Regions from separate parts of the Paenibacillus sp. 2TAB19 genome, predicted to be linked through region 2. Evidence: predicted binding sites of a transcription regulator. Region 2 holds the regulator's gene; the other holds the start of a gene.

Region 1 (3,569 bases), on a different contig from region 2:
CTGACCGAGGTCGGCGAAATGCTAAGAGGCAAGGTAAGTAAGTCGGGCGTTAACCATCGATTGCGCAAAATCGACGAACTTGCGGAAAAAATACGAGGTAGTTAGCTTTTCACCTAGTGCAACCGCTGGTATAATGTTATAATAATGCAAAATGAACTTATCACCAAAGATAAGAAGTATAAGTCTAAATCTTATACAAGCTTATATTTCTGCGCTAGACGTCACCGGGTCCGCACAGCTGTTGCTGGCCGGGTCGTTTGACGCTTATGAATGAGTATAATATAGGGGGTATGGTTTCCATGACAAGGCTTCCGGTTGTCGTTCGTCTGAAGACGGGGCTTCATGCAAGACCTGCAGCGTTATTCGTACAAGAAGCGAACAAATTTTCCTCCGAGGTATTTGTAGAGAAAGACGACAAAAAAGTTAATGCGAAATCGATCATGGGCATTATGAGTCTAGCGATCAGCTCCGGCACTGAAGTATCCATAAGTGCGGAAGGTTCGGACGCGGAACAGGCTGTAAACGCTTTAGTCGCTCTTGTTAGCAAAGAGGAACTTGAGAATCAATAATTCATTGGTTACCGATGAAAAAAGCCTCACTCGATCAGTTGATCGGTGTAGGCTTTTTTGCGTTTCTGCGAGTTATTGACAAGTTATTAGACCAATTGTGGATAACTGTGCATAGAATGTGAATAAGACTGTGGATAAAATGAATTGTTGCTACGGTTTGTGGATATCGAATAAGAAAAAAAGGCGATACTAGGGCATGAAACCCTTGTACCGCCTTTTTACTACTTATCCAATTTTCTCGATTACTTTGTCAACAAGGCCGTATTCTTTCGCTTCCGCTGCGCTCATGAAGTAGTCGCGATCCGTATCTTGCTCGATGCGGCTAAGCGGTTGACCGCTGCGCTCTGCAAGAATGCCATTGAGATGGTCGCGCATCTTAATGATGCGGCGCGCGCGAATCTCGATGTCGCTCGCTTGTCCTTCTGCGCCGCCTAGCGGCTGGTGAATCATAACTTCGCTGTTCGGAAGCGCGTAACGCTTGCCTTTCGCGCCTGCCGTCAGCAGGAACGCGCCCATTGAAGCGGCCATACCGACACAGATGGTCGATACGTCTGGCTTAATGTATTGCATCGTATCATAGATCGCCATACCGGCTGTAATGGAGCCGCCTGGGCTGTTAATGTAAAGAGAAATGTCCTTCTCGGGATCATCCGCCGCAAGGAACAGCATTTGCGCAATGATGGAATTAGCCACCACGTCGTTTACACCCGATCCAAGAAAAATAATGCGATCCTTCAACAAGCGAGAGTAAATATCATACGCACGCTCTCCGCGATTGCTTTGCTCAATAACCATAGGAACGAAATTCATATCCAACGTAAGCCCCCTCCTTCAAACTGAACGAAATGGTTAAATCGTATTTTCATAATAACGGATGGAAACTCAAAAGTCAAAGATAGTCAGACAAATTATCTGACAAATGATTGGACAAGCAATAAGTGGCCGCTGTATCGGGCTTTGTCGAAGTGGGACATCGGATGAATGGAGACTAAGCGGGGATAAGTGCGGGGAAAATTAGAGCAGGTGTAAAAGTAGATTGAAGCTTGGGAGAGAGGCCCTCCGTAAATAGTTCGATTTCGTCAAACTAAATAGATGCAGTTTAAAAATATCATGCGCTAATGGCATTCCGTCGAACTAAATGGCCGATGAACGCCAAGTGAAGCCTAAAGAGCCACTTTAGTTTCCCTAAATACCGTTATTGAGCGACTTTAGGAGGAGTAAGTGAATTTAGTATCCCGAAATGCCGTTGCAACGTCACTGCAGGAGGTTGAGCTTATTAAAAAAGGCCATTCCGAAACAACATTCGGGATGGCCTTAATAGGTATGCGTTATGTAGTTGCATTAGAAAAAAGTAAGTGGCGCGCCCGCTAGGAATCGAACCTAGATCTCAGGCTCCGGAGGCCTACGTCATATCCATTGGACCACGGGCGCAAAAAACAGTAGCAAGGGTGATTATATGATAATAGCGATTAGAAAGCAAGCGGCTTCCGTAAATTAAATTTGTGAAAATCGTGACAGTAATCGKTTTCATTCGATTTCATGCTCTTGCGGCGAGCAACAATTTCCGATAATATAGGAGGTGGGACTACAAATGTTATAGAGGGACGTTTCGCGTCCCGGTCAATGGAGCTATAGTCTCATATAACGGGTGGAGTGAAGGATAAGATGCGTCAGATCATTGAACTGCAGCAGCAGCTTGTGCCTGATCTTCTAGATGTAATGAGAAAGAGGTATTCGATTCTGCACCAGGTCATGCTGACAGAGCTTATCGGACGCCGCACGCTTGCCACGGCGTTATCGCTTACGGAGCGCGTGCTGCGAACGGAGATTGAGTTTCTGAAGGCGCAAGGCTTGCTCGATGTTCATTCGAGCGGCATTCGAATTACGGATGCAGGCAGAGAGCTTCTGGAGCGGCTGGAACCGGTCTATAAGACGATGTTCGGTCWATCGGAGCTTGAAGATCGAATCCGCACTCGCTTTGGCTTATCGCAAGTTGTTGTTGTAGCCGGGGATTCCGAGAGCTCGGCACAGACGAAGCGGGAGCTTGGCCGTGCAAGCGCACAAGTGCTTCGCAAGGTAATGCAGCCCAATGATGTCGTCGCTGTAACAGGCGGAACAACGATTGCCCAAGTTGCGAATCATTTATCAACCTCTACCGCGCTCAAGACCAATTGGTTCGTGCCTGCAAGGGGCGGACTTGGCGAGAGCCTCGACTATCAGGCGAATACGATTGCTTCGACAATGGCGAAGCGCACAGGCGCGCAATACCGCTTGCTTCATGTCCCGGATCATTTGGGCGAGGAAGCATTCTCATCGATCATGCAAGAGCCTAACATTCGCGAGATTGTCGATGTCATTCGAAGCGCTAGAATCGTCGTCCACGGGATTGGGGATGCGATGGTAATGGCTAGACGAAGACGGCTGGAGCAGGACGTCGTGAATGCGATGGCTGCAGAAGGCGCGCTGGCGGAGTCGTTCGGGTTTTATTTTGACCGAAATGGCGCTGTGGTGCACAAAATGCAGACGGTAGGATTACGGCTCGAGGATATTGTAAAGACTGAAGTTGTTATAGGTGTCGCAGGAGGCAAGAGTAAAGGCGAGGCGATAGCAGCCGTCATGCGGTTCGGTCATAACGATGTGCTGGTGACGGACGAAGTAGCTGCGCTAGAGATCGTAGCTATAATCGAGCAAGAATGACATTAAAGAAGTGGTCATGACGTTATTGCCGAACAGGGCAACCTGCTGCAGGCGAAACGTCTTGAAATAAATTGCCTTATCCCAAAAATGCTTAGGAGGAATTAACAATGGTTAAAGTAGGTATTAATGGTTTTGGACGTATCGGCCGTAACGTATTCCGCGCAGCACTGAACAACCCTGATGTACAAATCGTAGCGGTAAACGATCTTACAGACACGAACACGCTGGCTCACCTTCTTAAATATGACACGACTCACGGCACTCTTGACGCAACAGTAGAAGCTAAAGAAGGCGCTTTGATCG
Region 2 (3,569 bases):
CCGACATTCGTCGGACAAGACGTTAAGTAACCGCGTTTCTCATCGAAGGCGTAATCCGCCTCCGCTTCAAAAATATCGTCAATTCCGCTGGCCAATGCCCATGCCTCCTGAATTTGGAAACCTGGATATAAACATTGAATGCGCAAATGATCTTCTTCGTTAATCATTATGCTGACTGATTCATCATGATTGAGCAAAACAGCCCCGCCTCGCGACTCATTGGCCAAATTCGGGCTAATGAGATGCTTCTCCACAAGTACCCGCTTATCGAGCTCGCTAAGATCGGATAACAATACCGTCTCGAATTGCCCGATATCGCTTAACTTGCCGGATTCGCCTACCTCGGTGAGCTGCTCCATCACTTCCTTCGATTGCTGGTTCGTGGCCAGCATCGGGAACGGATGATGTCGCAAGTTGCGAGCGACTCGGACTCTGCTGCTGATGACGACCTCGGTTTCGGGTCCTCCGCTCTTCATCCAATCGCTTAATGCATCTTGTGTGAATCGATGCTTCGTCAAGAGAGCTTTCCTCCTTCCATGCCAGCTTACAGCGTACGTACAGCGTCTATAGATCCGCTATCTTGCGTTCCAGCTCGCGGATCCGGTCACGCAGCTTCGCTGCGCTTTCGAACTCCTCTTGCTCAATCTGCGCTTGCAGATCGCGCCGAAGCTGTTCGATCTCCCGCTTGCACTGAATTTGACCACCTGAACGCTTCGGAATTTTCCCCATATGAACCGTACTGCCATGAACCCGCTTCAGCAATGGATCAAGCTTATCGGCGAACTGCTGGTAGCAGGCGCTGCAGCCGAATCTTCCGATCTTACTGAACTGCGTATACGTAAGACCGCATTCCTCACATCGAATCGCATGCTGCTGATTTGCGAAGTTGTGACCGCCAGTCGATTCGAAGTCAAGAAGGCCTGACAGCAGGCTATGAATCGAGAAGCTATTCGGTGAGCCCGGTATGCCTTCGCCCTTCTCTCTCGCACAGCTTTCACAAATGTGAAACTCCGTCTTCTCGCCATTGATGATTTTTGTAAAATGAAGTGTAGCCGGCCTCTTACCGCATTCCTGGCAAATCAAGCCTGATCCCTCCTCCCGGTACGCGCTACTTGACTAATAATGAAATGAGCATCGACTTCAGCAGCCTTGCCCGGATTTCATCCCTCTGCGGCAGTTTGAGTGCGATGGTTTCCCTTTGCACCGCTGCCCGGAGTATATTAGCTTCGCGCCTCGTCACCAGTCTTGCTTCCTCAAGCTGATAAATAATGCCTTCTGCCGCACTCTGATCGACACAGTCGCCAATCGTTTGTTCGAAATGGAGCTGAATCGAATTAAGTGCCGGAAGATCAACCCGTTGGATTCGGATATAGCCTCCGCCTCCGCGCTTGCTTTCAACCATGTATCCTTTCTCCAGCGTGAACCGGGTACTAATCACATAGTTGATCTGCGACGGTACGCAAGAAAACTTGTCAGCGAGGTCATTTCGTTGAATCTCGACAGCGCCGCCGGCGCTATCGTCCAGCATATGCTTCAAATACTGTTCGATGAGATCGGAAATATTTCTCAAAATACCAACCTCCCTAACGCATGGCCAAAGGAGCTTGTCAGAGCCGCCGTAACGGCTTATTGACTTTGACTTTCTTTGACTTTAACTTCATTATACTCAAAATATTCCTCGGGTCAAGTCACAAAGTTTAAATTTTCTGACGATTCGATTTCACCTTAGATTCGGTCCTATATTTCAACGAAAAACCGAAGCGCACCGCTAGTATCTAGCTTGGTGCGCTCCGGCATTATTTATACCTATTCAGGGCGACCCGACCCACAATCAAAGCTTATTCAACTGGCAATCTCACCGTAAATGCCGTTCCTTCCCCCGCGCTGCTCTCCACAGCGATCGTTCCGCCATGCAGAATCACAATGCGCTGCACAATGGATAGGCCTAGTCCAGTACTGCCCGACTTCCGCTCCCTCGCTTTGTCTCCCCGGTAGAAACGGTCATAAATATACGGCAATTGCTCCTCCGGTATGCCGTCGCCCGTATCGGCTATATGGATGACGCAACCGCCATCCTCGACAAAAGCCTGAATTTGAATGGAGCGACCCGCCGGAATATATTTGACCGCATTGGAGAGCAGGTTCGACCATACTTGCATAAGCAGCACTTCGTCTCCGTATACGTACAGGCCAGAGGACACCAGCAGCCGCACCGCGATTTCCTTCTCCGCCAACTGCCACTCCAGCAATTGAAGCGTCTGCCGCAGCTGAGGCTTTAGCGGGAACCTTCCCTTCTCCGTTGTCTGCTCGGAATGGTCCAGCGTTGAGAGCAGCAGGAGCTGCCTGCTTAATGTTGCAAGATGTCGCGTCTCTTGTCCGATAATAGCGGCATGCCCCCGAACGCTGGCAGGCTCCATCTCTTCGCTGAGCAATGAATCGGCATAACCTTGAATGGAAGCGAGCGGCGAATGGATTTCATGCGAGACGTTCGCGACAAACTCCTTCGTGCGAAGGTCGGCGCGTTCCAGCTCCAGACTCATGATTTGAAAATGGTTCGCCAATTCCCCGATCTCGTCCTTCCGCTTGGTTGGCAAGCGGAGCTTATATTGCCCTTGCGCGAGCCGTTTCGTCGCTTCCTTGAGCTGTACGATCGGCTGCACCAGGTAACGTGTGCTAACCATGAAGTAGGGCACGCTGAACACGACTGTCAGCACGAACATAAAGAGAAAGAACGTGCGAAGCTCGTCAAATTGTACGTTGCTGTCGTGGCGCAGGAAAAGAGCGTATCTCTCAGCTCCCGCCGATACGTGTACGCCCACCGTATTGCTGAGTCGATTGTCAAAGTAACCCGAAGCGAACGCCTTGTTCGGAAAGTTAGCGATACCGTGGAACTCCGCTCCGTCCAGTACGCGCATCTTGACGTCATTCGGAAGATCCTTTCTCGAGAAATGTCTCCCGTAAAACAGATCGTTTCCCGCTTCATCATAGACATAGAGCTGGTATCCTAACGCGGCAGACATGCTAAGCGCATCGCCCATAGCCTCTGGATGCTGCTCGATAAGAGCCTTCAATTGACTGACCGTGCCGAACAGCTTCTCATCCTGATAGGGCTTGAGAGACCAATGATAATACACGTTAGCGATAAAGAAGCCGAGGAAGCTGCTGATCAGAATCGTATAGAGCGTGATGAGGAAAACGCGAAAATAAAGCGAGCGCATTACGCCAGCACCTCAAGCTTATAGCCGACGCCCCTAATCGTATGAATGTTAAAGCTGCTTCCGCCCTCCGAGAACCGTTTGCGCAGCCGCTTGATATGTACGTCGACCGTCCGTTCATCGCCACCGTAATCGGAGCCCCAAATGAGATGGATCAGCTCATCCCGCGAGAAGACCCGGCCAGGATATTCCGCCAACTGCGCCAGCAGCTCGAACTCCTTCAGCGGGAGAAGCAGCACCTCGTCGCCGTCAATGACCTCATAATTTTTGCGATCAATTACAAGCCTGTGCAGTCTGATTTTGTCGCTGGAGGCGAAGGAATAGCGTCGAAACAATGCTTTGACCCGGAACAAC

The links. The regulator CtsR, encoded in region 2, represses protease genes until heat stress. The targets are predictions, from matches to a motif close to ATGGTCAATAAAGGTCAAACA.
Region 1: a site for CtsR is predicted at 1,455-1,475, ahead of clpP (ATP-dependent Clp endopeptidase proteolytic subunit ClpP). Genes of this name have one in related genera too.

What each region holds. Positions count from the first base shown of each region.
Region 1 is NZ_JBFRGE010000046.1:33,687-37,255, forward strand. Features, by position in the region: gene whiA (DNA-binding protein WhiA) at 1-105, shown strand, start outside; gene AB4Z33_RS19885 (HPr family phosphocarrier protein) at 300-569, shown strand; gene clpP (ATP-dependent Clp endopeptidase proteolytic subunit ClpP) at 795-1,379, opposite strand; tRNA gene AB4Z33_RS19895 (tRNA-Arg) at 1,926-2,000, opposite strand; gene AB4Z33_RS19900 (sugar-binding transcriptional regulator) at 2,235-3,266, shown strand; gene gap (type I glyceraldehyde-3-phosphate dehydrogenase) at 3,374-3,569, shown strand, end outside.
Region 2 is NZ_JBFRGE010000023.1:21,117-24,685, reverse strand. Features, by position in the region: gene AB4Z33_RS12555 (protein arginine kinase) at 1-518, opposite strand, end outside; gene AB4Z33_RS12550 (UvrB/UvrC motif-containing protein) at 565-1,083, opposite strand; gene AB4Z33_RS12545 (CtsR family transcriptional regulator) at 1,109-1,570, opposite strand; gene AB4Z33_RS12540 (sensor histidine kinase) at 1,839-3,218, opposite strand; gene AB4Z33_RS12535 (response regulator transcription factor) at 3,218-3,569, opposite strand, start outside.